One region of the Streptosporangium sp. NPDC002544 genome, then DNA from elsewhere that is predicted to be linked to it. Evidence: riboswitches for the same ligand, from Rfam matches in the RefSeq annotation. Region 1 holds a riboswitch; each other region holds the start of a gene.
The links. Region 1 has a riboswitch for cyclic di-AMP ahead of ABT061_RS33620 (C40 family peptidase). Riboswitches for the same ligand answer to the same signal wherever they lie in the genome.
Positions count from the first base shown of each region.

Region 2: it holds a riboswitch for cyclic di-AMP, as region 1 does, so the genes downstream of both, ABT061_RS09960 (C40 family peptidase) here and ABT061_RS33620 (C40 family peptidase) in region 1, are expected to answer to the same signal.
Region 3: it holds a riboswitch for cyclic di-AMP, as region 1 does, so the genes downstream of both, ABT061_RS45655 (CHAP domain-containing protein) here and ABT061_RS33620 (C40 family peptidase) in region 1, are expected to answer to the same signal.
Region 4: it holds a riboswitch for cyclic di-AMP, as region 1 does, so the genes downstream of both, ABT061_RS44320 (coiled-coil domain-containing protein) here and ABT061_RS33620 (C40 family peptidase) in region 1, are expected to answer to the same signal.

Region 1 is NZ_JBEOWJ010000027.1:95,325-102,428, reverse strand. It holds gene ABT061_RS33630 (RDD family protein) at 1-536, opposite strand, end outside; gene ABT061_RS33625 (amino-acid N-acetyltransferase) at 765-1,418, opposite strand; cyclic di-AMP (ydaO/yuaA leader) riboswitch at 1,754-1,901, shown strand; gene ABT061_RS33620 (C40 family peptidase) at 1,994-2,956, shown strand; gene ABT061_RS33615 (helix-turn-helix domain-containing protein) at 3,291-3,491, opposite strand; gene lysX (bifunctional lysylphosphatidylglycerol synthetase/lysine--tRNA ligase LysX) at 4,415-5,917, opposite strand; gene ABT061_RS33605 (type III pantothenate kinase) at 6,118-6,900, opposite strand; gene ABT061_RS33600 (L-aspartate oxidase) at 6,900-7,104, opposite strand, start outside.
Region 2 is NZ_JBEOWJ010000005.1:289,751-296,854, reverse strand. It holds gene ABT061_RS09980 (O-methyltransferase) at 16-669, shown strand; gene ABT061_RS09975 (Uma2 family endonuclease) at 784-1,359, shown strand; gene ABT061_RS09970 (branched-chain amino acid aminotransferase) at 1,592-2,686, opposite strand; gene ABT061_RS09965 (3-isopropylmalate dehydrogenase) at 2,858-3,904, opposite strand; cyclic di-AMP (ydaO/yuaA leader) riboswitch at 4,046-4,276, shown strand; gene ABT061_RS09960 (C40 family peptidase) at 4,264-4,860, shown strand; gene serA (phosphoglycerate dehydrogenase) at 5,492-7,081, opposite strand.
Region 3 is NZ_JBEOWJ010000055.1:6,896-13,999, forward strand. It holds gene ABT061_RS45630 (M56 family metallopeptidase) at 1-75, shown strand, start outside; gene ABT061_RS45635 (hypothetical protein) at 122-619, shown strand; gene ABT061_RS45640 (alpha/beta fold hydrolase) at 970-1,818, opposite strand; gene ABT061_RS45645 (DUF305 domain-containing protein) at 2,258-2,884, opposite strand; gene ABT061_RS45650 (hypothetical protein) at 2,970-3,416, opposite strand; gene ABT061_RS45655 (CHAP domain-containing protein) at 4,131-4,652, opposite strand; cyclic di-AMP (ydaO/yuaA leader) riboswitch at 4,665-4,813, opposite strand; gene ABT061_RS45660 (coiled-coil domain-containing protein) at 5,096-6,049, shown strand; gene ABT061_RS45665 (four-helix bundle copper-binding protein) at 6,101-6,295, opposite strand; partial or broken gene ABT061_RS48510 (HAD-IC family P-type ATPase) at 6,210-6,864, shown strand.
Region 4 is NZ_JBEOWJ010000050.1:26,888-33,991, forward strand. It holds gene ABT061_RS44295 (choice-of-anchor I family protein) at 1-476, opposite strand, end outside; gene ABT061_RS44300 (TIGR03086 family metal-binding protein) at 662-1,249, shown strand; gene ABT061_RS48500 (50S ribosomal protein bL37) at 1,290-1,367, opposite strand; gene ABT061_RS44305 (HD domain-containing protein) at 1,622-2,218, shown strand; gene ABT061_RS44310 (DeoR/GlpR family DNA-binding transcription regulator) at 2,305-3,105, shown strand; gene galT (galactose-1-phosphate uridylyltransferase) at 3,102-4,181, shown strand; cyclic di-AMP (ydaO/yuaA leader) riboswitch at 4,254-4,390, shown strand; gene ABT061_RS44320 (coiled-coil domain-containing protein) at 4,394-5,368, shown strand; gene ABT061_RS44325 (hypothetical protein) at 5,479-5,673, shown strand; gene ABT061_RS44330 (hypothetical protein) at 5,727-6,182, opposite strand; gene ABT061_RS44335 (LacI family DNA-binding transcriptional regulator) at 6,292-7,104, opposite strand, start outside.

The sequences.
Region 1 (7,104 bases):
CCGTACTGCTGCTGCCCATAGCCGGGCTGCTGGCCGTAACCCGGCTGCTGGCCGTAGTCGGGCTGCTGCCCGTACTGCTGCTGTCCATAGTCGGGCTGCTGCTGACCGTACTGCTGCTGCCCGTAACCCGGCTGGGACGGCTGCTGACCGTAACCGGGCTGCTGGCCGTAACCCGGCTGCTGGCCGTAGTCGGGCTGCTGCTGACCGTACTGCTGCTGCCCGTAACCCGGCTGGGACGGCTGCTGCTGCCCGTAACCGGGCTGCTGGCCGTAGCCGGGCTGCTCGTGGGACGCCTGCTGCCCGTAGCCGGGCTGCTGACCGTACGCGCCGGTCCCGCCCTGCTGGCCATAGCCCTGCTGCTGGCCGTACGCGTCCGTCCCGCCCTGCTGACCGTACGACTGCTGCTGCCCATACCCCTGCTGGCCGTACGACTGCTGCCCATACCCCTGCTGCTGGCCGTAGCCCTGCTGACCGTAGCCGGGCTGGGTCTGCCCGGGGCCGGTGTTCGGCTGCGATCCCTCCGACCGATATCCCATGATCGTCACATCGGGGTCGGGTTCGCCAGGGGAACGCCCCGGGTTGTACTGCCCGTAATCCGGCTGTCCCGAAGGTGTACGACTGCGCTCGGGATCATCCTGTGGATACGGCGGCTGTCCGTTGCTCACCGCGTCACCTCACTTAGACTGCGCATGTGGCAAATGTCAGACGCACATGCTTGCTGCTGCACAAGGTATCGACATAGGAATCAACAGTCACCTTTCCCGTCAGTCATCTCTAAAGTCATCAGAGTCGGGCTCGTGTGTCAGGTGCAGCAGCATCCGGGTGTTTCCCAAGGTATTGGGCTTGACGTGCTCCAGATCGAGGAACTCCGCGACGCCCTCGTCGTAGGAGGCGAGAAGTTCGGCGTAGACCTCCGGGGCGACCGGTGTGCCCTGGATCTCCTGAAACCCGTGCCGGGTGAAGAAGCCGACCTCGAAGGTCAGGCAGAAGACCCTGCGCAGGCCCAGCTCGGCGGCCGTGCGGATGAGCACCGAGACGATCCGATGGCCGATTCCCATTCCCCTGCGGGTCGGATCGACGGCAACGGTCCGAATTTCGGCAAGATCCTCCCAGAGAACATGAAGCGCCCCGCAGCCGAGGATTATCCCCTCCGCGTCAGTCGCGACCCAGAACTCCTGGATGTCCTCGTACAGGGTGACGGTGGCCTTCTCCAGCAGGCGCGGGCCGACTCCACCGTAGGTGTCGACGAGCCGCCTGATGGCACGGACGTCCGGGGTGCGGGCACGGCGGACCGTGACCGCCGGGGTGGCGCCGGGAACGGGTGACCCCCGCTCCTCTCCCTCGGATCCGGTTCGCCGCTCCCCCTCTTTCCCGGGATTCGCGAACGGCACGGGAGAATGCTCCGCAAGCTGCTCCATGACCGATCAGCGTACGTCCTCTCCGGCCTTCAATTACGGCTCATCCTTAACTCTCGCCCCGGGGGCATCACATGACCCTTGGTAGTTGGATTACCACGCTGGGCGCACGACGTCTCCAATGTGTCGCAGCTCATCTTTGGCACGGTCCCGGACCTGGGAAGACCCGCGCCGCACCCGCCGCGAGGAAGGCAAAGGCAGCGTAATGGCCATGTTGATCATATTGGCATGTGATCTTTCCGTGACATTTCAGTTGCGAAACCTCTACTGAGTTCGCAGTTCTGGTTGAGCAGGAACCACGAGTGCACTAATCTCCGTGCTCGATGTCAGAGACGTAAAAGCCTGACCCGCCGAATCTCCCGACCAGGAGAACCGGGGACCCACCACGTCCTTCGGGGTGAATCCGAGTGCCACCGGCGCACCCGGTAGGGCTGCCTCCGGCCCGAACCCGTCAGCTAACCCGGTAGGCGGCCGAGGAGAGGAGCCCGTTGGTGAAGCGCATGCGCGACCGCGCAGGAGAGCACGCGGGCGGCGACGCCCGCTGTCGAGCACGCGCGCCGCGGAGGCGGAGTCGCCGCATGGCGGTCATCGGCCTGGCGTTCGCCATCATGACCCTCGGCACCCCCCTGGGCTCGGCCACGGCGGATCCCGAGCCCAGCCTCCAGCAACTGGCCAAGCAGGCCGAGAAGCTGCACGAGGAGATCGGCACGCTCGCCGAGCAGTACAACGGCGAGCGGGTCAGGCTCAAGCAGGCCCAGCGAGCCGCGGAAAGCGCCAAGAAGACCCTCGCGACGAGCGAGTCGGAGCTCGCGACCCGGCGTGCCAAGGCCTCCCTCCTCGCGCAGAGCAACTACATGTCCGGCGGCCTGAACTCCGGACTCGCCTTCACCCAGGCGACCGACCCCGACACCTTCCTCGACCAGGCCACCACCAACTACGCCCTCCAGCAGCAGCAGAGCGAGGAGGTCGCCCAGGTCGGCCGGGCGATCGAGGCCGCCGAGCGGGCTCAGGCCGGCGCCAAGGCGAGGACCTCAGAGGTCAAGGTGCTCCTGGAGGAGATCGAGGGCAAGCGCAGCAAGATCGAGCGACTGGTCGCGCGGGTCGAGAGCGACCTGTTCAGCGAGGTACGCACCAGGGCCGTCAGCAACAGGGGTGCCCGGGTGAAGGTCGACGTGCCCATCGTGGGCAGCGGCAAGGCGGCGGAGGCGGCCCGCTGGGCGCTCACCCAGCAACTCAAGCCGTACGTCTGGGGCGCCGAGGGCCCCAACTCCTTCGACTGCTCCGGGCTGGTCATGTGGGCCTACCAGAAGGTCGGCATCAGCCTGCCGCACTACACCGGCAACCAGTGGACCGCGGGCACCCACATCTCCAAAAACGACCTGCGCCCGGGCGACCTGGTCTTCTTCTACAGCGACCTGCACCACGTCGGGATCTACATCGGCGCGGGCCTGATGGTCCACGCGCCCCGGACGGGTGACGTCATCCACATCGCCACGATCGACAACCGGCCCTTCGCCGGCGGGGTGCGGATCGCCGACTGAGCGGCTGAGCCGGGCCGGTCACGGATCGCGAGCCGCCCGGCCCTTGGCCGGGCGGCGAATCCTGCCGTGCCGAGGGCCGGTCAGACGGGCACCCCGCAGACTTGCGCCCCTCGGACGGTGCCCGCAGGTGCGGTGAGGCGCCGGCTGACCGCGGTGGGCAGAGTATCCGCGAGACAGGGCCTGTGAGCCCTGCCAGGTGGGTCCTGCCGTGGCGAGGATCGGTCAGGTGGCGCCTTGCAGGGCGGAGGAGGAAGCCTCAGCGTGCCGCGGTGACCGACGGCAACGCGGCGGGGCGCCCCCTGACCGCGGTGGGCAGAACAGCCAAGGGCAGGGCCTAGATCAGGCGGCGGCGGGCCGCCCAGGCCACGGCCTCGATCGCCGTGGCGACACCGATGCGGTCACAGATGCCTCTGAGCCTGCGCCTGACGGTCCGGCCGCTGATATCGAGGCGGCGGCCCACCCTGTCGACGGTGACGCCCTTGGCGAGTTCAGCCAGCAGCACGAGGTCGTCGTCGCTGAGACCGATATCACTCATGCCCAGGGGGCTGTCGCCATGGCGAGAATCCACTTCTGGATATGCCATCAAGAGTCACTCCCCCCACTCTGGAAACCGGGCGCGAGACGCCGGAAATGAATACCGTCCGCCAGGAACGGTAAACGCCTTGTTCAAAGGTCGTCAAGTTCTACTCTTCATAGCGCGCGCCCACTATTGACATACTAGGTGCTACGTGAAGTACTCATGATATGTCAGTGCCTTTGGGGTTAAGTCACGACCGTGCCCCCGCACGAGCCCGCAGGTGCCCCCCTGGCTGCGACAACAGAAGTCCTGGCAGAACAAGGTTTCGCCGGAACCGCCGCGGCGGCGCGCACCCGCGGGGCCGCATCCTCGGCGGAAGCGGGCTTCCCGTTTTTCCCCGGGAAAATCGATCTCTTCCTGGCACTCTTCGACGGCCACGCCGTCTGGCGCCTTGACGGCACCTCGCGGAAAACTCTGAAATGGGAAGCCCCCAAGAGCACCTTTGCGGCATTAGCGAAGTATCGGATGCCGACGGCGGGCGTCAGGCGATATTGGACATGCTTAAAAGGGAGTTTCTGCTCTATGCAGAAAGCCGTCCGAAATTGCACGGGGAGCGTGAGCACGGACCCCGTGGTTTGCGGCCCATGGGGATTCGCCCCGTCCGCCCAGGCATCGTCCGCGTGCCGTGCTCGCGCCCACGCGCGCCGGCACGGAGCCGTGCGGGACGGTGAAGAGGTGCTCGCGAGGTGGTGAGGGCGATACCCGGTACCGCCCGACCGGGATTCGAAGGTTCGCGCCGAGCCCGACCGGCCGCCCCGGGACGCCGCCCCGGGACGGCCGGTCGGGCTTCGATCCCGGCGGACACCGCCCGGCGGAGACGATCGCGCCGCCGGACCGCGTGGGACGAGGTCCCACGCGGTCCGGCGGCGCTGCCCGCAGACTCAGCCGGTCGGCTTGACCAGCGGGAACAGGATGGTCTCGCGGATGTTCTTACCGGTGAAGGCCATGATGAGGCGGTCGATGCCGAGCCCCATGCCACCGGTGGGCGGCATCGCATATTCCAGTGCGGTGAGGAAGTCCTCGTCAAGCTGCATGGCCTCGGCGTCCCCGCCCGCGGCGAGCAGGGACTGCTCGGTGAGGCGGCGGCGCTGCTCGACCGGGTCGACCAGCTCCGAGTAGGCGGTGCCGAGCTCGGTGCCGAACCCGATCAGGTCCCACTTCTCGGTGAGGAGCGGGTTGTCACGGTGCTGGCGGGTCAGCGGGGAGGTCTCCACCGGGTAGTCCATGACGAACGTGGGCTGGATGAGCGTGTGCTCGACGAGCGCCTCGAAGATCTCCTGGACGAGCTTGCCCTGGCCCCACTTGGCATCCCAGTGGATCTCCCGGGCGTCCGCGAGCTTGCGTACGTACTCCAGGGGCGTCGCGGTGGTGATCTCCTCGCCCAGTGCCTCCGAGACCGACCCGTAGAGGGTGATCCGCGGCCACTTCGCCAGGCCGAGGTCGATCTCCTGCCCCTGGTGGACGACCACGGAGTGGCCGAGGGCCGCCACGACCGCCTTCTGGATCATCCGCTGGGTCAGGTCGGCCATGTCGTTGTAGTCGAGATACGTGCCGTAGGCCTCAAGCATCGTGAACTCGGGGTTGTGCGTGGAGTCCGCGCCCTCGTTGCGGAAGTTGCGGTTGATCTCGAAGACCTTCTCGATACCGCCGACCACGAGCCGCTTGAGGTAGAGCTCGATCGCGATGCGAAGGTAGAGCTCCATGTCGTAGGCGTTGATGTGGGTCTTGAAAGGCCGGGCCGTGGCTCCACCGTGGATCGGCTGGAGCATCGGCGTCTCGACCTCCAGGTAGCCCTCCTCGTGCCAGAAGTCACGGATGGACCGCACCACGGCGCTACGGGTGTAGGCCAGCTTCCTGGCCTCGTCGTTGACGATGAGGTCGACGTAGCGCTGGCGGACCCGCGCCTCGGGGTCGGTGAGCCCGGCGTGCTTCTCCGGCAGCGGGCGCAGGCACTTCGAAGTGATCGCCCAGCGGTCGGCGAGGATGGACAGCTCCCCCCTGCGGGAGGTGATGACCTCACCCTCGATGCCCACGTGGTCGCCGAGGTCGACGTCGCGCTTCCACGAGGCCAGTGCCTCCTCGCCCACCTTGTCCAGGGAGATCATGACCTGGAGATCGCCGGAGCCGTCGCGGATGGTGGCGAAGCAGAGTTTGCCACCGGTCCTGGACAGCATCACGCGGCCGGTGACGCCCACCTTGTCGCCCGTCGCGGTGTCAGCGGAGAGATCGGCGTATTTCTGGCGGACCTCGGCGTTGGTCGCGGTGCGCGGGAAGTTCACCGGGTAGGGGTCGACGCCCTCGGAGCGGAGGCGGTCGAGCTTCTCCCGGCGCACGCGCATCTGCTCGGGCAGATCCTCGGCGGGGTTGGTCACTTCATCGGTCACAGTTCCAAAGGGTACCGATGTGGCGAACCTCGTGAGGTCGCCGACCGCCGGAGGCCGGAGAGGACTCCAGGACGCCGCGGTGCTCTCCGGGAACCGCGGCGCCCGCCGGCCGCGACACCGCATTCAGAGCGGTGTCACGACGCTCCCGGGTGGCGTCGCGGCGTTCCCGCGGGTGTCACGGCACCGGTGTCGCAACGCTCTCAGGTGGCGTTGCGGTGGTAGATCAGGCGCAGCCCGATCAGCGTGAGCCAGGGCTCGTGCATGTCGATCGAGCGCGCCTCACCGGTCACCAGCGGCGCCGCGCTGCCGGTGGCGACCACCGTGACATCGTCGGGGTCGGCGGCGAGCTCGGCCGCCATCCGCTCGACGATCCCGTCCACCTGACCGGCGAAGCCGTAGATGATGCCGGCCTGAAGCGCCTCGACGGTGTTCTTGGCGATCACGGAGCGGGGGCGGACCAGCTCCACCTTGTGCAGCTGCGCTCCCGCCGCGGCGAGCGCGTCCACCGAGATCTGGATGCCGGGGGCGGTCACCGCGCCGACGTACTCCCCCTTGGCGGAGACGGCGTCGAAGGAGGTCGCGGTCCCGAAGTCGACGATGACGCACGGCCCGCCGTACAGCTGGATGGCCGCCAGCGCGTTGACGATGCGGTCGCTGCCGACCTCCTTCGGGTTGTCCATCCGGACCGGCACCCCGGTGCGGACGCCCGGCTCGACGATCACCGCCGTCACGTCGCCGTAGTAGCGGCGGCACATCTCGCGCATCTCGTTGAGCACCGACGGGACGGTGGAGCAGATCACGATGCCGTTGACGTCTGTGCCCTTGAGCAGCGGTGACTGCCCGAGCAACCCCTGGAGCACGACGGCGATCTCGTCCGCCGTACGCCGGGCGTCCGTGGCGATCCGCCAGTGCTCGATGACGTCCTCGCCCTCGAAGAGGCCGAGAACGGTGTGAGTGTTGCCGACGTCAATGGCAAGCAGCATCAGTTCCCCCGAAGGTCCAAGGCGATGTCCAGCGCCGGCGCCGAGTGCGTGAGCGCGCCCACGGCAAGGTAGTCAACACCTGTTTCGGCCACATCACGAGCGAGTTGGAGGGTCAGCCCTCCGCTGGACTCCAGCCGCGCCCTGCCGTCCACCAGCCGTACGGCCCGTACCAGCTCCTCGACCGTGAAGTTGTCCAACAGGATC
Region 2 (7,104 bases), on a different contig from region 1:
ACCAGAATGAGGCCCATGAAGGCGACCTACCTCGACCCCGCCGTGGGGCAGTATCTGCTCGCGCACACCACCCTGCCCGACGACGTCCTCGACGCGCTCGCCGTCGAGACCCGCGAGCTGACCGGCGACAGCGCGGGAATGCAGATCTCCCCCGACCAGGGGCGCTTCCTCACCATGATCGCCCAGATCGGCGGCGCCGGGAACGCGGTGGAGGTGGGCACCTTCACCGGCTACTCCTCCATCTGCCTCGCCCGCGGGCTCGCCCCCGGCGGCCGGCTCACCTGCTTCGACGTGAGCGAGGAGTGGACGGCGGTCGCCCGGAGATACTGGGAGAGGACGCAGGTCTCCGACCGCATCGAGCTGAGGATCGGCCCGGCGGCCGAACGGCTGCGCGAGCTCCCCGAGCACCCCGGGGTGGATCTGGCGTTCATCGACGCCGACAAGGTCAACTATCCCGTCTACTACGAGATCCTGATGTCGCGGCTGGTCCCCGGCGGGGTGATCCTCGTCGACAACACGCTGTGGAGCGGCCACGTCGCCGATCCCGGCAGGGACGACGAGACGGTCAGGCACATCCGCGAGTTCAACGACATGGTCAGCGCCGACGGGCGGGTCACCTCGATCATGCTCCCCATCGCCGACGGCCTCACCATGATTCGAAAACACTGACGAGAACTTTTCCAAACCCGGGGCGGGCGCAAACCTTTTCGATTACTTTAAGTGACGTGCAGAACACGTTGTGCCCACCCGCGCGGAGGGAAGGATGACCCTGTGGGACTACTCATGGAAAGATCGATCGCCTACCAGATCACCGATCAGGGCGAGCTCGAGCGACTCTACCTGGAGCTCGTCGAGCGATTCGAGAAGCATCGAATCGAAATCATCAACGGCCGGATCGTGGTGAGGGAGATGCCCACGATCGCTCACGCCGACGTCGTGTACCAGCTCATGGCCCAGCTCATACCGTTCTCCATGGAGAAAGGATGGCGCGTCTACCCGGAAGCCAGGCTACTCCTTCAGGTGCAGGCGGACCGCTTCGAACCCGACCTCATCGTCGTTCCCCCGAACCCTCGCCTCTGGGATCCCAGCCATGTGTACGCGAACGCCACGCTGCTGGTCGCAGAGGTCGTCTCCCCGAGCAGCGTTCACGATGACCATGTGGTCAAGCCGCGGGCCTGCGCGCTCGCGGGAGTTCCGCTCTACCTGGTGATCGACACCTTCGCGAACCGTTTCAGGCTGCTCAGCCGACCGGGCCCGGAGGGTTACGCCGACGAGATCACCGAGTCGATCGGCAAGCCTCTTGAGCTGCCCGCGCCGTGGAACCTCACGGTCGACACCGGCAAGCTGATCGAAGGATAGACCCGCTCACGGAGGAGGCCCGGCCAGGCGGAGACCCGGCCTCCTCCGGCTGCCACCGAGGTGACCGACCGTAGACGTGTTGGCCAGGTCTCCTCGCGCCCTTTGGCGGCACCTGTCGCCGTGCTGCCCCACTTCGCACATGTGGGGCATCATCCCGGGTCAGATGCCGCGTAAGAGCCGACACCGCAGGTAACCGCCCCGGGTCAATCGGGGCCGCACGCGGAACGCGGGACTAGCAGATCTTGTGGACCCAGTTGTGCGGGTCCGGGCGGGAACCGTACTGGATGCCCACGAGTTCCTCGCGGATCCGCTCGGTGACCGGCCCCTGGGTGCCGTCGCCGATCGTCCAGGCGCGGTCGGCGCCCTTGACCGAGCCGACCGGGGTGACCACCGCGGCGGTGCCGCAGGCGAAGACCTCGGTGAGCTCGCCCGACTCGCAACCCCGCTGCCACTCCTCGATCGACAGCCGCCCCTCCTCCGCCCGCAGGCCGAGGTCCGAGGCCAGAGCGAGGATCGAGTCGCGGGTGATGCCCGGCAGCAGCGTGCCGGTGAGCGCCGGGGTCAGCAGGCGGTCGCCGTAGACGAAGAACAGGTTCATCCCGCCCATCTCCTCGACGTAGCGGTGCTCGCTCGCGTCCAGCCAGACCACCTGGTCACAGCCCTGCTCGACAGCCTGGCGCTGGGCCACGAAGGCCGCCGCGTAGTTGCCGCCGCACTTGGCGAAGCCGGTACCGCCGGGGGCCGCGCGGGTGTACTCGGTGGAGAGCCAGACGCTGACCGCCCGCCCACCACCGAAGTAGGCCGCCGCCGGAGAGGCGATCACCATGTACTTGTAGGTCCTGGAGGGGTAGTTGACCCCGAGCGCAGGCTGCGTGGCGATCATGAAAGGGCGCAGGTAGAGGCTGTGTCCGGGCGTGGTCGGCACCCACTCGCGGTCGGTCTGGACGAGCAGTTCCAGCGACTCGACGAACGTCTCCTCGGGCAGCTCGGGCATGGCCATCCGCAACGCGGAGGTGTTGAAGCGGGCGGCGTTGGCCTCGGGGCGGAACGTCACGATCGCGCCGTTCTGCTGGCGGTACGCCTTCATGCCCTCGAAGAGCTCCTGCGCGTAGTGGAAGACCGCGGTCGCGGGGTCGAGGCTGAGCGGGCCGTACGGCATGAGCCGGGCGTCGTGCCAGCCCTCGCCCTCGGTGTAGTCGATCGAGATCATGTGATCGGTGAAGACCTGGCCGAACCCCGGAGCCGCCATTACCTGCTCGCGCTCGGCCGCGGTGCGAGCGTGGTCGGAGAGCTGCACGTCGAAGCTGAGCTTCTGAGCGGTGGTCATGACGCGGATCCTTATCTTGATGTCTGGCTTACCCTCGGGTCCATTCTGCGTTGGACCGGGTAACGGGAAACTACTGCATCCATGCCGAAAACCGGCAGTGCGTGGGAAACAAAAAGCGCCCGGCGGCTCGTAGGAGCCGCCAGGCGCATCGGGGTCGAGGGGGCGGCTTCCTCAGCCGGCTACTCGCGCGGTGATGTCGTCACCGATCTCCTGGGTGGTCCGGCCGGCCCAGCCGGCCAGCCGCTCGAGCAGGTCGTCGGCGACGGCCTGCTCGACCCGGGCCGCCTCGTCGGCCAGTCCCAGGTGGTCCAGGAGCATGGCGACCGACAGGATGGTGGCGGTCGGGTCGGCCTTGCCCTGGCCCGCGATGTCGGGGGCGCTGCCGTGGACCGGCTCGAACATGCTCGGCGCGGTGCGGTCGGGGTTGACGTTGCCGCTGGCCGCCAGGCCGATGCCACCGGCGATCGCCGCGCCGATGTCGGTGAGGATGTCACCGAAGAGGTTGTCGGTGACGATCACGTCGAAGCGCTCCGGCTGGCTGACGAAGAACATCGAGGCCGCGTCGACGTGGCAGTAGTCGGTCTGGACCTCGGGGTACTCCACGCTGACCCGGTCGAACGTGCGGGCCCAGAGGTCACCGGCGTAGGTGAGCACGTTGGTCTTGTGGACCAGCGTCAGCTTCTTGCGGGGGCGGGCCACCGCCTTCTCGAAGGCGTAGCGCACCACGCGCTCGACACCGTAGGCGGTGTTCAGCGACTCCTGGGTGGCGATCTCGTGCGGCGTGCCGCGGCGCATGGCGCCTCCGGCACCGGCGTAGGGGCCCTCGGTGCCCTCCCGGATGACGATCATGTCGATGTCCTCGGGGCGGGCCTTGCCCAGCGGCGTCTCGACGCCGGGGAAGAGCTTGACCGGGCGGAGGTTCACATAGTGGTCGAGCTGAAAGCGGAGCTTGAGCAGCAGGTCGCGCTCCAGGATGCCCGGGGGCACGCTGGGGTCGCCGACCGCGCCGAGCAGGATCGCGTCGTATCCGCGTAGCTCGTCGAGCAGCGGGTCGGGCAGGGTCTCGCCGGTCTCGTGGTAGCGCTTGGCCCCGAGGTCGTACGTGGTGGTCTCCACCTTGGTGCCGACCGCTTCGAGGACCTTCAGACCCTCGGTGACGACCTCGACTCCGATCCCGTCCCCGGGGATGACCGCCAGGCGAATGTTACGCGAATCCATGCAGGCACCTTACCTGTCCGTCTCGGTGATCGAACACCGGTCTCACTCTTCGGACGTGTCCGCACGTCCACCCATGTGATCGTTTTGTCCTTTTTTGCTCCCTATTGACCGTTTCGCGAGGTTTCGTTATCGTCCTCCCCATTCACATCGATGCCTAATCCGTACGGACCACCCCCTTACCGGCCCGTACGGAGCCGGGGAACCACTTTTTCCGGGATCCACCGGGCCCCCGGGAACCCGCTCCTCCCCCGGAGCGCGCTCCCGGCCGCCATCACGGGATTCCTTGGGGCGAATCGGCGCACTCTCGCGCCGTAGGGCGGCCTCCACGCCCGAGCCCGACAGCTCACCCGGCCGGCCTTATGGAAGGAATCATCCTGTCCGGCAAGATGTACTCCCGCGTCCTGTCCATTCTCGTCTCAGGTGCCGCGGTGTTCGCGGCCTCGGCCATGGCGCCGACGGCGGCCCTGGCCGCCGCCCCTCTCCCCTCCCCCGAAGCTCCCGCACTCGGCACCGTCAGGCTGAAGGCGGCAGTGAAAAGCGCGACCCCCAGGCCCGCCTGGCAGAAGGCCGTGAAGTGGGCCATGTCCAAGCGCGGCACGCCCTACGTCTGGGGTGGCACCGGCAACGGCGGCTTCGACTGCTCAGGCCTGATGCTCCGCGCCTACGGCGCCGCCGGGATCAAGCTGCCCCGCGTCACCAACGACCAGTACGCCGCCTTCTCCAAGAAGATCGCCTGGAAGGACCTCAGGGCCGGTGACCTGGCCTTCTTCAGCGGCCTCGGCCATGTCGGCATGATCACCAGACCCGGTTACATGGTCCACGCCCCGCGGAGCGGCGACGTGGTCAAGGAGGAGAAGCTCAGCGCCTGGCGCCGGTCCTCCTTCGTCGGCGCGGTGCGCCCCGATCCGCAGGGGGTCAAGTCGACCGAGCAGATCGAGATCGCGACCGGCGGATGAGACACGCCGGCTGATCAGCCGCGGGAACCCCGCCGGCGCTGGGAACAGGTTCAGCGGATGGGGGAACCACCGTTGTCCCGGCGGTCCAGGGCGGTCTGGAGCGCCTCGGCGGCCTCGTCCTTGACCTCTTCGGCGTGGTTCCAGGGATACATGTCGTACATGGCGAATCTCGTCTCGGTCGCATGCGAGCAGGGGCAATGGTCGAGACTCCGATCAGGGCTCCGACCAGGCCTGATGTCACGGGTCCGGGTCACGGACCGGTGATCTGGGGCGTGGTGCCAGAGAGTTGCCGGCCCACCCCTGTCAGGCCCCGTCGCGGCAGGCTGGGACCTGGCGCATTTCATCCCAGGCTACCTGGCGGCCGGAACACCGTCTCGCCCGGCGTACACACTTCTCACATACTGAGACGAAAGGTGGCCGCCGCCCCGCGATGCGGGGCGGCGGCCACCTCGGTGGATCCTTTGCCTATCGGGCCCAGGCCCTGTCCCTTGGATCTTTTGCCTACCGCGGTCGCCCAGGCGGCGCCTCGCCGCGTTGTCGTCGGTCACCGCAGCACGCTACGGCTCCCTCCTCCGCCCTGCGAGACACCGCCTGACCGATCCTCGCCACGGCAAGATCCGCGGGGCAGGCCCTAGTCGGCCAGGTCGACCGAGCGGCCGCTGTCGGCGCCGATCTCCGCGCCGATCTGGTCGATCACGTCGGCCGGGATGGCGGTGTCGACGGTGAGCGCGATGAGGGCCTTGCCGCCCTTGACGTCCCGGGCCACCTGCATCGAGGCGATGTTGATCGAGTGGTCGCCGAGGATGCGGCCGACCACGCCGACGACGCCGGGGCGGTCGGTGTAGGTGAAGAACGACAGGTGGTCGGTCGGCTCGATCTCCATCTGGTAGCCGTTGACCTCGACGATCTTCGTGATCTGCCGCGGACCCGACAGGGTGCCGGAGACCGAGACCGCACGGCCGTCGGCGAGGACGCCGCGGACCGTCACGACGTTGCGCCAGTCGGGGCTCTCGGCGCTGGTGACCAGCTCGACCGAGACGCCGCGGTCCTTGGCCAGCAGCGGGGCGTTGACGTAGGTGACGGAGTCCTCGACCACGTCCGTGAAGACACCCTTGAGCGCGGCCAGCTCCAGCACGCGGACGTCGTGGGCGGCGATCTCGCCGCGCACCTCGACGTCGAGCTTGGTGGCGACCTCGCCCGCGAGAGCCGTGAACACCCGGCCGAGCTTCTCGGCCAGCGGCAGGCCCGGCTTGACGTCCTCGGCGACGGCACCGCCCTGGACGTTGACCGCGTCGGGCACGAACTCCCCGGCCAGGGCGAGCTTCACGCTACGCGCCACCTGGGTGCCGGCCTTCTCCTGGGCCTCGTGGGTGGAGGCGCCCAGGTGCGGGGTGACGACCACCTGGTCGAGCTCGAAGAGCGGGCTGTCGGTGACCGGCTCCTTCGGGAACACGTCGATGCCGGCCCCGGCGACGCGGCCCTCCTTGATCGCGGAGTAGAGGGCGTTCTCGTCGATGATGCCGCCGCGGGCGACGTTGACGAGGCGGACGTTCGGCTTGACCGCGTGCAGCTCCCTGTCACCGATGAGGCCGATGGTCTCCTTGGACTTGGGCAGGTGCACCGTGATGAAGTCGGCCTCGCGCAGGGCCTCCTCCAGCGTGACCAGGCGGACGCCCATCTGCGCGGCGCGGGCCGGCTGCAGGTAGGGGTCGTAGGCGATCAGCTCGACACCGAACGGCTGGAGGCGCTGCGCGACCAGCTGGCCGATCTTGCCGAGACCGAGGATGGCGACGACCTTCTCGTCGAGCTCCACGCCGGTGTACTTCGAGCGCTTCCACTCGCCGCCCTTGAGCGCGGAGTGCGCCTGGGCGACGTTGCGGGCGGAGGCGAGGATCAGCGCGACGGTGTGCTCGGCGGCGCTGGTGATGTTGGAGGTCGGCGCGTTGACCACCATGACGCCTGCCTTGGTGGCGGCCTCCACGTCGACGTTGTCCAGACCGACACCGGCGCGGGCGACGACGCGGAGCTTGGGCGCGTGGGCGATCGCCTCGGCGTCGACCTGCGTGGCGCTGCGCACGATGAGCGCGTCCACGTCGGCGAGCGCGGGCAGGAACTGGGCACGGTCGGCGCCGTCGGTGTGGCGGACTTCGAAGTCCGCGCCCAGGACCGCGAGACCGGCCTCGGAAAGTTCCTCGGCGACCAGTACGACGGGCTTGTTCACAGGCTGGATCCTTACTAGGCGGT
Region 3 (7,104 bases), on a different contig from region 1:
CTGGCTGGTCCTGCGGTTGTGCTCGTCCTGCCCTCCCTGATCGTCTTCCTGGCCACCTGCCCCGCACTCACCTGAGCAGACATCGACGGCTGGCGAAACTACTACGAACAGTAGTAATTTGATGCTGATCGGCAGGAAGGACATCGAGCTGCACATGTGGACTTTTCGGCAATGGCTCGTCGGACTCATCGCGGCGGTTGTCACCGCTTTGGCCGTCGGTGTTCCCACAGGAATCGTCGAGACGTCGCTCTTCACCAGGATGACGCCGGTGCTGTGGTGGAACTATCCAGTATGGGGACTGACGGCCATTCTCACGGGCTTGATCACCGCTACCTACGTCGCCCCGGTTCAGCCGCCACCGAGTCAGCAGAAGAGGACCCTCATCGGTGGACTGCTGTCGGCATTCGCAGTCGGCTGTCCTATCTGCAACAAACTTGTCGTGATGGCTCTCGGAGTGAGCGGCGCGTTCACCTATTTCGCTCCCGTGCAACCCATCCTGGCCGTTGGATCCGTGATTCTGCTCGCCGAGGCTCTCCGTCGCCGGATGCGGGCGCTGCGCTCCTGCCGGCCCGATCTTCGATCCTCCGGCCCGGCCTCGTCGCTCCGGAACAGCGTCTGACACTCACGACAGCGTGAGGTCCACTTCTGCGGGCGCCTGGGGGTAATCCACGCCCAGGCGCCGGTTCTTGCAATGCCGTTGACTTAAGGGTCGGCCCCGGGAGCGCAGGCAGATACGATCTTCACAGTGGCTTTGGGGGCTTTGCCTGCTGGACGGGGTGGGGGCGTTTGGGATCCCAACCGGTGTAGCGGATGAACTTGCGCTTTATCTGCCGGATGACGGTGCGCCCACATTCAGCCGGTCGAGAGCGAGGAAACCATCGGCGCCCATCCGATCACGGCGCTTCTGTGAGTCGCGCGTAGCTACCGGGAGGGGGTGGTTTTACAAGGGCCTTCGACCAGATCGCTAGATCAAAAGCGTCCGAAGAAGTCGAGCATGGCCTTTGTGCACATGTCGGCATGAGTGATGATCCCAGCATGACCGGCCTGGAAGATCTCAAGGAATTCTCCGTTTGGCAGGACATCCGTGGCTTGTCGTCCCCCGCGAGGCGGAAAGTAGAGATCATGCTCGAAGGCGATCACTAGGCAGGGCGCAGCGATCCTGGCCAGCAGAGCCATCCGCTGATCTTCATCGAACCAATCCCAGACTGCGGCGAGTTGGCCGTGCAGGCCGTCCCTGTGCCTCCAGGTCGGAAGTGCAAGCAACTCGATCCATTCGGTGACCTGGGGGGCGTCGTCCTGCAGCACATGCGAGGGAACGGCTGTGCGCAATGTCTCCACCAGGAGGGAGCTGTCCGGCAACGTGCCGACGGCGGCGAACAGATCCCGTTGCGCTCGGGTGAGCATGCGCGTGAATTCCGTCGTCGGTCCCGCACTCCCGATGAAGACGCCGGCCCGCACGAGGTCGGGGCGCGCTCTGGCCAGTACTTCGACTGTGAAGCCGCCGAGAGACACCCCGACGAACCTGCAATCCCGGAGTCCCAGGTGTTCACACAGCGCTCCTGCGTCGGCGGCGAGGTCGTCGACGTTGTACGGCGGAGCCGGCGCCTCCGATGGAGCCACGCCGCGAGCCGCGAACGCCAGGACCTGATACCCGGCGCTGACCAGTGCGGATCGCACATTCCCCGCGTCCCACCAGAAGATGGGCATGCCCGTCCCTCCGAGCAACACCACCGGCTCGCCTTCACCAATCAAGTCGTAGGCGATACGTACACCATTGACCCATGCCTCATTCACTTCAAGCCCGTCCTCGTCGAACACGTCTGGGTGAGAGCCGTGCATGCCCACCGTTTCCACAGGCACCCCCACGGTTGCCGACATATGCCCGGTGACCCCACGCACGTCGTCCGCAGGCGAGGGCTCGACTCCCACCCGCTTAGCACGGACCGAAGCGACTAGCCGCAACTAAGCTTCGTTACTATAGATGATAGTAGATCAAAAGCGCATTAAGCTCGATTGTTCACTATAAAGGGATCCCTACCACTACTTGACATAGTTGATTTCCTCGACAGAAGTCAGGCAGAGGTGAAAGCCGGCCGGCTGGTTCCGGCTCGACCGTGCCTGTCCACAGCGCGGCGGGACAGGCAAAGGAATCCCTTTGAGCACTACTTCTGGCAAACGCGGCGAATGAACCACGATGCTGAAAGCCTGCGGTGTCCAGATGTAGATCATATCTGGACACCGCCGACCGACTCATGGCCTACAGTCGGTCGAGAAGCTCCTGCATCTGCTTGATCTCAGCCTGCTGGGCGGTCTCGATGGTCCTGGCGAGCTCTTTGGCCTTGGGATCGGCCCCGTCGCTCTGCTCGGTCTTGGCCATTATGATCGCCCCCTTGTGATGGGCGATCATCAGCTCGGCGAACATCCGGTCGAACTGGGCGCCCTTTGCCTTTTGGAGCTTGACCATGTCCTCCTCGGTCATCATGCCGGGCATGACATGCCCGCCGTGGCCCTCCGGGGCGGGAGCCTTCCAGGTGGACAACCAGTCGGTCATGGTGGCGATCTCCGGCCCCTGCGCGGCCTTGATCTTCGCCGCCAGTTCCTTCACCTCCGGGTCGGAGGCCCGGGTCTCGGCCAGTTTGGCCATCTCCACGGCCTGCTCGTGATGCGGGATCATCATCTGCGCGAAGGTGACGTCGACTTCGTTGAAGGAGGCTTCCGGCTCCTGGCTTGCGGTAGTGGCGGGAGCGGGGGCACTGCTGGTCATGCCGGTGTGGCCGGTCATCGCGTCGTCACCGCCTCCGCAGGCGGTGAGCAGCGCGAGAGCGCCGACTCCCGCCGTGGCGGTCAGTGCGAGCCTGCGAAAGGCGGATCGGTTGGTGAACATCTCTACTATCTCTTTCCGGTCAGTCGTATCTGCGTGCCGATCGTCTGCGGGCGGATCTTTGATGCCGTCCGCGGAGGCGATCGGCCTATACGCGCAGAACCGAGAGACGCGCCAGGCGTAGGGCCGTCCTCCGCGGGGGCGGGCGGGCGACGAGCAGCGTCGGAGAGGCGTCGGCCGATCGGGCCTGCGAGATCTGCCGCGTCCACAGGGGCGCCATACCGATGAGGAGAAGGAGAAACGAGGTGAGTACGGCCAGGCAGACGGAGCTCGGATCAAGGGCCGGAGGAGTGTCATCACGCTCTGAGACCAGTTGCCCGGCCTGGGGCATCAGGGTGGGACGGAGCACGGTGCGTGCTTTCGGCACTCCATGATCAGCGGTAAAGGCGTGTCCGAAGGCGGCAGGCGTGCCGTCATGCCCCCGCCGGTGGTCCAGGTGCCCCAGGGTGTGCATCCCGGCGACGCCCAGAATCAGAGCGATCAGAAGAAAGCGGCACAGCACCAGCAACGTGGACCGGCGGGCTGAGCCGTCCATCGTCCGCCCCCCTCGCGCTTGCGGTCCGACCTTTCCAATCTTCCTACGACCTATAATCGTAGAACAGTCGGCGCGAACATGGGGCAGGAAGCTCCCCGTGGGAGCGAACAGCCACGAGACACACGACGTGAGCTCGCGATCCTGCCCGACCTGGGCATAAGCGGCCGGCATGACGCAGTGGTCTGGACATCGTGACCAGGAAGTGAACGATAGGGACACTGCGAAGGAATCGCATGGTCAAGGCTCGCAGGGTAGAACAGCCGCCCGGCCGTCAGATCGAAGGCTGATGAATCACTGCACAAACATCTACTACTAACTATAGTAATTAGTGGCGGCCAGGTCCCACCCCGCTGACCGCCGACGCCGCCGTCCGGGCCCGAGCCCGGACGGCGGTGGATCCTCGCCCTCTTCGCACTGCTCGGCCATCGGACAGGTTCGCATCGCCGCGTGGGCCAAGGCGCGATGGACATCGGGGCAGGCGATGACCCGGGGGCTGTGGCTGATGGGCGCATCGTTCGTACCGCCGGCGCTCAGCACCTCACTGGCTCCCCAGCATCTGAATGCTGCCTCCTGGCTCGCGTATGCCGTGGCATTGGCGTCGGCGCTCATCACGACCTGCCTCCTCAGCCTGGCCACCATGATGATCTACCCGTTCGAAATGGCGACCATCGCCGCGCTCGGCGGGGAACGCATGATCGGCATCTACTACGGGTTCTACAACACCTTGTCCGGGGTCGGCATCGCGGCTGGAAACCTGCTCACCGGGACGGTGCTCGATTTGACCTTCCGTGGAAGCCCGTACCCGACGACCTTGCTCTCGTCGCGGACCTTCCGCTTCAACCACACCTTGTCGACGTTGGCCTCGATCGTGTGGATCTTGCCGCCCTCGACCTTCTCCACGAGGCCGACGTGGTCGATCCCGTCTGTGTCCTTTGAACCCGACCAGTCGTAGAACACCAGGGCGCCCGGTTCGGGCCTGTCGGACCAGGCCCCCTGCCTCTTGAACCAGACCGCGTGGGCCGGGGTGTACGCGTACTCGCCGACGAAGTTCTCGACTCCCGCCCGGTTGGCTGCCCAGGCGATGAACATGTCGCACCAGGGGGCGGTCTTGAACTGGGGGGCCGGATCGATGTTGGCCGCGTACCACGCGCCGAACTTGGTGTACTGGTCGTCCTTCTCCCGGTAGCCGAGTTCCGGTCGTACCACGTCGAGCAGATCTTCAGCGATTGGATCCATCGGTTGGCGGTTCGCCCCTCTCCTCGACCGCCTACCGGGTTAGCTGACGGGGTCGGGCCAGGAGCCGCCCTACCGCGGTGCGCGTCGCGGATTCACCCCACTGGAACTTGGGTTCCCGGTTCCCGCAGCCTGAGGCCGTGAGGATTCGGCGTCCGGCCGGTCACCTTCCTCGAAGACAGATCACCGGCCGGTAACGATTGAGCATAGTAGAAGAAATGCCCGAAAGGAGGGGAACCTGCCGAAGAAAGCCCTCGTACAGGGCACTGCATGCCGGATTTGGCGCGATGGTCCTGCTGGTGCAGGATCACCTACTAGCCTCCATCGGAGGGAGTTCAGTACGGGGCGTCACACGACAGGCGGCCCCCTACTTCGGGGAGAGGAGAAGCGTGACGGCTGCGTCCCGTGGGATTCGGCGTCCTAGCATATTTCGAGCTCTGGTCTCGATGTTCGTCGCTGTGGTCATGTGTGTGGGCGTGGCCTCGGCAGGCCATACCGAGCCCAAGCCCACCGCCAAGGAACTCCGTAAGGAGCTGGCGGAGCTGCAGAAGCGGTCAGAGACCATGATCTCCGAGTACTACACGGGACGGGTCGAGCTGCAGAAGGTGGAGAAGGTGGAGAAGGTGGCCCGCGGCAACCTGCGGCGGGCGCAGCAGGACTTCGAGCGGGCCGCGGGAGAGATCCGTCTTCTGGCCGCCGAGCAGTACCGCACCGGCGGGATCGGGGCGGCCTCCGCACTGGTGAGCGACGTCGATCCCACCGCCATGCTGAATGGCCTGGCGCTCACCCAGCAGCTCATGAGCGAGCAGGACGCCAAGCTGCAGAAGTTCATGAAGGCTCGCGACGCTCACCGCCGAGCGCAGACGTCGGCGGAGAAACGTGCCACGGAACTACGCGAGTCGCTCAAGGAGCTCGACGTCCAAAAGGACCGGGCCGAGAAGCTGATCGACAGGATCAAGGACCGAATCGACCTGCTCTATCCGACCCCGGGGGCCAGAAGCGCCGACGGGACGTGGGTTCCCCAGTTGCCGTCGGGGCCCGACAACATCACGCCTCGGATGCGGTTGGTCCGGCAGCTGATCGCACAACGGTTCGGCCCGCAGTTCGGGATCGGGTGCTACCGGGTCGACGGTGGCGTCCAGGGTGGCGGTGAGCACCCGCTGGGCCGCGCCTGCGACTTCATGCTCAGCCGTGGAGGAGCCCTGCCGTCGGCGGCCGAGACCAGGCGGGGCGACGAGATCGCCACGTGGGCGATCAAGAACGCCCGGCGCCTGGGCATCATGTACATCATCTTCCGCCAGCGGATCTGGCATGTCCGTAGCGGAGCCTGGGCGATGATGTCCGATCGCGGTGGCATCACGGCCAACCACTACGACCACCCCCACATATCGGTCTACTGAAGTGAGATGGTATGAGGCGCGTCCTCGATGACGCGTTTCCGGTGTGTTCGCTCAGCCCAGCGTGGCGAGCAGCTCGCGGCAGGCCTGCTCACACGCACGGCATGCCTGAGCACAGATGGCGCAGTGGCTGTGCTTGGTGTGCTTTTCACACTCCTCGGCACACGACTTCGAGATGCACGCCCGCGGCGGCGCCAACGACGCCGTCCGCGCCCTGCTCGACCTGGCCCCTCCCAGAGCGGTGGTCATCCGCGACGGCGAACCGGTCGAGGTGCCCACCGCCGAGGTTCTCGAAGGAGACCTGCTGCTGGTCCGTCCCGGGGCGAAGATCCCGGTCGACGGGGTGGTCGAGGACGGTGAGAGCGAGGTGGACGAGTCCATGGTCACCGGCGAGAGCCTGCCGGTGCACAAGCAGCAGGGCTCCACGGTCATCGGCGCGACCATCAACCGCAACGGCACGCTACGGGTGCGCGCCACCAGGGTGGGCGCGGACACCGCCCTGGCGCAGATCGTCAAGCTCGTCCAGCAGGCCAGAACTCCAAGGCCCCCGGGCAGCGGCTAGCTGTATTGACCCGCAGGGTTGTTGACGCGGGTGGTCGGCGGCGCGATCACCTTCGTCGCCTGGTTCTTCCTCGCTGATGAGCCGTTCGGCGTCGCGATCCTGTTCGCCATCACCGTCGTGGTCATCACCTGCCACGACGCGCTCGGTCTCGCCACTTCCACGGCGATCATGGTCGGTGACGGCGTCAACGACGCCCCCGCGCTGGCCCAGGCCGACCTGGGCATCGCCATCGGCGCCGGCACCGACGTCGCCCTCAAACGGTTGCGGCTGCCCTCACCCTCCGACACGCGCCAGGGCGTGGAAGGACCGCAGCTGGTCGGGCACGTGTAGCGGCTTCGTCGTGGTGGGAATCCCGGATCGGGGTTATAGTCCGGGTGGTCGAGGTCGGCCGTGAGCGGTGTGGGCAGGCGCCGTACGAACGAGACATGCGTGTGCGAGGACCTCAACGATGACCTATCGATGGTCGAAGGGGACACGGCGCCTGCCGTGTCCCCTT
Region 4 (7,104 bases), on a different contig from region 1:
TTGGCCACGACCACCCGGTGCCCGTCGGGGGTGAAGGTCACCATGTCGGGCAGCGCGCCGACGGTCACCTGCTTGAGCTTCTTCCCGCTCCGGGCGTCGAAGAAGGCGACGGTGCCCGGGTCGGTCTTGACCGCGGCCTGCTGGGCGACGGCGACCAGACCGTCGCGTACCGCGACGCTGTTGGCCCCGGGGGTGGCCAGGGTGGCGACCTTGCGAGGCTTGCGCGGGTCGCGGATGTCGAGCACGTCAACGGTGCCGGCCTGCGCGTTCACGACGAACACCCGGCGGGTCTTGGCGTCGTACGCGGTGATCTCCGAGGCGCCGGCGGCGACGGTGCCGGTGGTGTAGCGGCCGAGGAAGGTCAGTTCGATGCCTCGGGGGCCGGATTCGGCGGAGGCCGGGGCCACGGCCGCGGGCAGCAGGATCAGGCCGGTGGCCGCGGCGACGGCCGCTCGGGTGAAGGTCGTGGTGCGCATAGGAGAGATCCTCACGACATACCGTGACTCTTCCCTGACGCCGAGATGACCGGGAGATGAAGCCGTCCGGTCGGATGCGCTCCCGGACGTGCCGGTCATGTCCATTGACGCGATGACTACTGGCGGGCCAGGGGTTACGGTCAAGATGAGGGCCGGGAGAGAACCCGGGAGGGCATCGGGAGGGCATGATGACCATCGACGTACCCGAGGCTTACCGTCGCGCGCTGGACGACTTCGGCGCTCTCGTCCACCGGATCGGCCCCGACCAGTGGGAGAATCCGACACCGTGCGTCGACTGGGACGTGCGCTCCCTCGTCAACCACGTGGTCGGCGAGAGCCTGTGGGCTCCCGAGTTGCTGGCCGGGCGGACCCACGCGGAGATCGGCGACGCCTTCGAGGGCGACCTGCTCGGCGACGACCCCATCAAGGCGTTCGACACCTCGGCCGTGCCCGCCATCCAGGCGGCGATCGATCACCGGGTCCTCGACCGCGTCGTCCACCTGCCCTTCGGCGACGTGCCCGGCCGGGAGTACATCACCGAACTGTTCGCCGACGCCCTCATCCACACCTGGGACCTGGCCCGCGCCATCGGCGCCGACGAGCGGCTCGACCCGGAGTTGGTCGCGGCCTGCGCCACCTGGTTCGCCGACGCGGAACCCGGCTACCGGCAGACCGCGGCCGTCGGGGAGCACCAGGCCGGAGAGCACCGGAAGGTGCCCTCCGACACCGACGCGCAGACCCGGCTGCTGGCCTCCTGGGGCCGCCGCGCGTGACCGCCAGTCCCCGTGGACTCGGGCTCTGTGATCAGTACGGCTAGCGAGCGGTCGGCCGCTTGCCGTGGTTGGCCTTGTGCTTCTTGCGGGCCTTGCCCTTACGCGATCTTCTGGCCATGCCGACCACCCCTTCCCTGAGGTCCTTCCAGGTCCCGCGAGTGCCGGCCTCCGTGATTCCGGACCCGTGATTCCGGACCCGTACGGGACTCGATGTCACCGGTTCAGACCTTCACGTTCCTCCTGCGACGCCCGGCGCACAAGGCCCGAACCGCGATCCGCCCCGCTCCGGTGGGTGCGTTGCCCCAACCTTGACGATCAGCGCCTCCCGCACCTGAGGGTCCTCCCCTCCGGCCAGGTTCTAGGCTCGCCCTCATGCGCGAGAAGCTGATGGCCCGCTGGCTGTCCCTGTCCGGCCCCGAGGCCGAACCCCTCGGCCGTGAACTGATCACCCGGTACGACGAGCCGCACCGCAGGTATCACACCACCACCCACCTGGAGGCCGTGCTCGCCCACATCGACACCCTGGCCTCTCATGCCGAGCACCCGGACCTGGTACGGCTGGCGGCCTGGTTCCACGACGCCGTCTACGACCCGCGGCGCGGCGACAACGAGGAGCGGAGCGCCATCCTGGCCGAGCGCGCGCTGCCGGAGATGGGGCTCTCCCCCGAGGCGGTGGCCACGGTCGCCCGGCTGGTCAGGCTGACCGTCACACACGCCCCCGCACCGGGCGACGCGGACGGGGCCGTGCTGTCCGACGCGGACCTGGCGATCCTGGGCGCGTCGCCGGAGGTCTACGCCGCCTACGCGACCGCCGTGCGCGAGGAGTACGCCTTCGTGCCCGACGACGCTTTCAGATCCGGCAGGGCCGCGGTGCTGCGCTCGCTGCTCGATCTTGCGGCGATCTTCCACATCGCCGATCTGGAGGAGGCGGCGCGGGCGAACATCATGGCGGAGCTTGAGCGGCTGTGAGCAGATGACCACCATAATTCAACAGTATTTCCCGATACCTGCCGTGGTATTTTGGTGGAATCTGGTGAATTAAAGGGAGTGAGTCAATGCTCGCCCAGCAGCGGCAGCAGGCGATCCTGGAGAGGGTGCGGAGCAGGGGCGGGGTCAGGGTCGCCGATCTCGTCCGGGAGCTCGGCGTGTCCGACATGACGATCCGGCGCGACCTTGAGGTGCTCTCCGAGCGCGGGCTGGTGGAGAAGGTCCACGGTGGCGCCACCGCCACCGGGTCCGGCTCGACCGAGGAGCCGGGCTTCGCCGCCAAGTCGGCGCGCCAGCAGGCGGAGAAGGAGACGATCGCCCAGCAGGCCGCCCGGCTCGTCCGGCCCGCCACCGCCATCGCACTCTCCGCGGGAACCACGACCTGGACGCTCGCCCACCACGTGACCGACGTGCCCGAGCTGACCGTGATCACCAACTCGATCCGGATCGCCGACGTCTTCCACCGCTCCCCCAGGGCCGATCGCACGGTCGTGCTCACCGGCGGGGTCCGCACCCCCTCCGACGCGCTGGTCGGCCCGGTCGCGGTCACGGCGATCCGGGGACTCCACGTCGACACCCTCTTCCTCGGCGTGCACGGGATGAGCGCCCGAGCCGGGTTCACCACACCCAACCTGCTGGAGGCCGAGACCAACCGCGAGCTGGTCGCCTCCGCACACCGCCTGGTGGTGCTCGCCGACCACACCAAGTGGGGCACGGTCGGCATCAGCACGATCGCCGAGCTGGCCCAGGCCCACATCGTGGTCACCGACTCCGGCCTGGCCGAGGAGGCCCGCGAGGAGCTCGCCGCCTCGGTGGGAGAGCTGATCATCACAGAGCCACAGCAGGAGAGCGAGAGCGTCGGCCGATGAAGCGTACGATCACCCACCTGGCCGACGGCCGGGAGCTGTTCTACTTCGACCGCCGCGACGACGCCGACCGCGGAGCGGTCGACGGACGCGACCTGCCGCCCCGCCCCACCGCCTCCGAGTTGCGTTACGACCCGCTGACCGAGGAGTGGATCGCGGTGGCCGGACACCGCCAGGGCCGCACCTTCCTGCCTCCGGCCAGCGAGTGCCCGCTCTGCCCTTCCACCTCCGGCAACCTCACCGAGATCCCCTCCGCGGCCTACGACGTGGTGGTCTTCGAGAACAGGTTCCCCTCGTTCTCCACCTATCTGGGCGACTATCAGCAGGTCGGCGGGTTGAGCGAGGTCCGTCCCGGGATCGGCCGCTGTGAGGTGGTCTGTTTCACCTCCGAGCACGACTCCTCGTTCGCGATGCTCCCCCCCGAGCAGGTGGAGCTGGTCATGGAGGCCTGGATCGACCGTACGGCGGAGTTGTCGGCGATGCCGGGCGTGGAGCAGGTGTTCTGTTTCGAGAACCGGGGAGCCGAGATCGGCATCACCCTGGCCCACCCGCACGGCCAGATCTACGCCTACCCCTACGTGACCCCGCGCACCAAGCTGACCCTCGGGGCGGCCGGGCGCCACCGGGAGCGGACCGGCGGCAACCTGTTCGCCGACGTGCTCGCCGCGGAGCGGGAGGCCGGGGTCCGGGTGGTGGCCTCGAACGAGCACTGGACGGCCTTCGTCCCGGCCGCGGCGCGCTGGCCGGTGGAGGTTCACCTCTACCCCCACCGGCAGGTCCCCGACCTGGTCGGGCTGGAGCCCGCGGAGCGCGCGGCGTTCGGACCGCTCTACACCGACGTGCTCCGCCGCCTCGACGCGTTGTTCGGCGTGCCGATGCCCTACATCGCGGCCTGGCACCAGGCGCCGGTCAACACCGGTCGTGACCTGTCGTACACGCACATGGAGCTGTTCAGCATCCGCCGCGCGCCGAACAAGCTGAAATATCTCGCCGGCTCCGAGTCGGCCATGGGTGCCTTCGTGAACGACGTGCTGCCCGAGGAGACAGCACACCTTCTGCGCTCTGTTGTCACGAACTAATCACCAATTGGTCTCGTCTTGAAGTCGCGTGACCCTGTGTTTACCACTACTATCCTTCCCACATCGGCTGCAACAGCCGATATGCCTAATCCCAGGCGCATCGCCCGGGAGCCGGGGAACCACCGCACCTGGGGTGAAACCACTTCGGTGGAAGGGCGTTCTCCAGCCCGAACCCGTCAGCTAACCCGGTAGGCGGAAGGAGAGGAGAGTTCGTGGCGGCCCCGTCCCCCACGTTCCGTCGGCATGCGGCTCTGGCCCTTTGTCTGAGCCTGGTCGCCACGTTCACCCTCGGTGCCCCCACCGCGGGAAGCGCGGAGCCCAAGCCGACCGAGGCCAAGCTCCGCGCCGAGCTGGCCAAGCTCGGCAAGAAGGTCGACGGGCTGATCGAGGCATACGCGGCCAAGCGCGAGTCCCTCAAAAAGGCACAGAAGGCCGAGGCCGTCGCCAAGCAGAACCTGGCCAGGGCCTCCGACCTCTACGCCAGGGCGGAGAAGCAGGTCGACTCCATAGTCCAGCTCCGCTACCAGAGCAGCATCGGAGGCCTGCCCGCGCTGCTGTTCGCCGACGACATGGGTGGAGCCGCGGTGATGGAGCAGCTCACCGCCCAGCAGAGCGCCCATCTGCAGGGCTTCGCCGAGAGCTTCGAACGTAGGAAGAGGGCGACCGAGACGGCCGCCAGGCTCACCGACGAAATCAGGGAGGAGGCCAAGGAGATGCAGACCCAGCGTGACGAGGTCGAAGATCTGATCAAGGACATCAAGAACAGGCTCGACCAGCTCGCCCCCGTCGGCTCCGGGCGCCGCGCCGACGGCAGCTGGGCCCCGCAACTCCCCACCGGCGCCGACAACATCACCGACCGGACCCGGATCATGCGTGAGGCCGTCAAGAGACGCTTCGACCTCCCGTACGCCGTCGGTTGCTACCGGTCCGCGAACGACGGCGGCGAGCACCCCCTCGGCCGCGCCTGCGACTTCATGATGAGCACCGGCGGCACGATGCCCTCAGCCGCCAACCTCCGGCTCGGCGACGAGATCGCCGCCTGGGCCATCAAGAACAAGGCCAAGCTCGGAGTGAAGTACGTGATCTGGCGCCAGCGCATCAACCACGGCTCCGGCTGGAGAACCATGTCCAACCGCGGCGGCATCACCGCCAACCACTACGACCACCCGCACATCTCGATGTACTGAGCCGCCAGGTTCCTGAACTGCGGTGATCTCGCTGTAATCCCCTCTCAGGACACAGCGAGGTCCCCGAGACCCGGCACGATTCAGTCACTGGCGTTCGATTGGATGGGCGTATGACTGCTCATGATGTGGCCCGTCTGCTGCCCGGTGTCCCGATGCTCCGCGACCTGTGCCGGTCCATGGCGGTGCTGGAGGCCATCCTGAGCCCGGAGTGGGAGAGCCGCTACCACTCCTTCGACGCGGGTTGGAGTCCGAGGGCGGAGATGGCTTACACGATCACACACCACCGACCCGCAACCACCACCTGAGCAGGGCGAGATGCCACTGGCGAGGTATCTGCCCTTCCCTACGGATCTGGTGGTCAGGTGTCGTACAAGCCGTCCCAGGGTTCGTAGAAGCCGAGGTTGTTCGGGTAGAGCTCGGCGTGTTCGGTGCCTTCGAAGGTCTCGATGACGAGGCCGAAGAGCACGCCGTCGACGTCGCGGCGAAAGGGCCGGATGGCGATGTCGCCGAAGCGGAGGCCGGGGAGGGCATCGAGCCACTGCTTCAGCCGCTCCTGCGCTGCGTCGACGGCGGCCCGGTGGTTGTCGTCGGTCCCGGTGCGCTCGATGCGGGAGTCGAGGTGGTGGCCGGCGGCGTCGAAGGTGTGCAGGACGGCGTGCCAGCGTTTGTGCGCCTGCCAGTCGTCGGTGTGCGTGTAGCCCTCGGGGAAGGCGGCGACGACGGAGCCGAGGAACTGCCCGCCCTCCCAATGGCCGATGGTGTCGGTGTGGTAGTCGGGTTCGTAGCTGATGGGGATGATCTCGGGGACTGCCATGTGCGGGAGAGTAGCGATCGGGTCCGACACGGCCCGGAACTCACAACCTCCGCACGGCCGTGTCGGCGAGACGGGCACGCGCTACCCCCGGTGGGCGGCCGTAAGCGGGTCAGTCGCGGCCGGTGGAGCCCTCGGGTGGGACAACAGGGGCGGTGGAACCGCGTACCACCAGTTCGGTGGCGAGTTCGACGTGGTGGGAGTCGACTCGTTCGCCTGCCGCCAGGCGCAGGGCCGTGCGTACGGCGACGCCGCCCATCTCTCGCAGCGGCTGGCGTACGGTGGTCAGCGGGGGCGAGGCCATGCAGGCGACCTGGGTGTCGTCGAAGCCGACGATGCTGAGGTCCTCGGGCACGCGCAACCCTCGCGCCCTGGCCGCCTCCAGCACGCCGAGCGCGATGTCGTCGCAGCCGGCGAAGATGGCGGTGGGGACCTCAGGCAGGTCGAACAGGGCCGCGCCGCCCGTCACACCCTCCTGGTAGCGGAAGTGCCCCGCCCGTACGTAACCCGGAGGAACCGAAGCGCCTGCGGCCTCCATGGCGGCGCGGTAGCCGTGTAGCCGGGCCTGGTTGCAGGCGGCGGTGGCCGGGCCGCCGAGGTAGGCGATGCGCCGATGTCCGAGCGTGAGCAGGTGCTGCGTCGCGGCCAGGCCCCCGGCGAAGTTCGTCGAGCCGACGCTGGTGACCCCCCTGGTCTGCGGCAGGTTCAGCGGGTCGATCACGACCAGTGGCAACCGCACGCGGGACAGGGCGGCGAGCTGCCCGGCGGTCAACTCGCTGGTGATGGCGATCAGGGCCCGCCGTCCGGCCGTGACCAGGCCGCGTGCCCAGGCTCCGGCGCGGTCGGCGTTCGTCCGGATGCTCACCACGATCGCCGCGTCGACCTCGGCCCCGGCCTGCACAGCGCCCTGGACGATCTCGGTCGA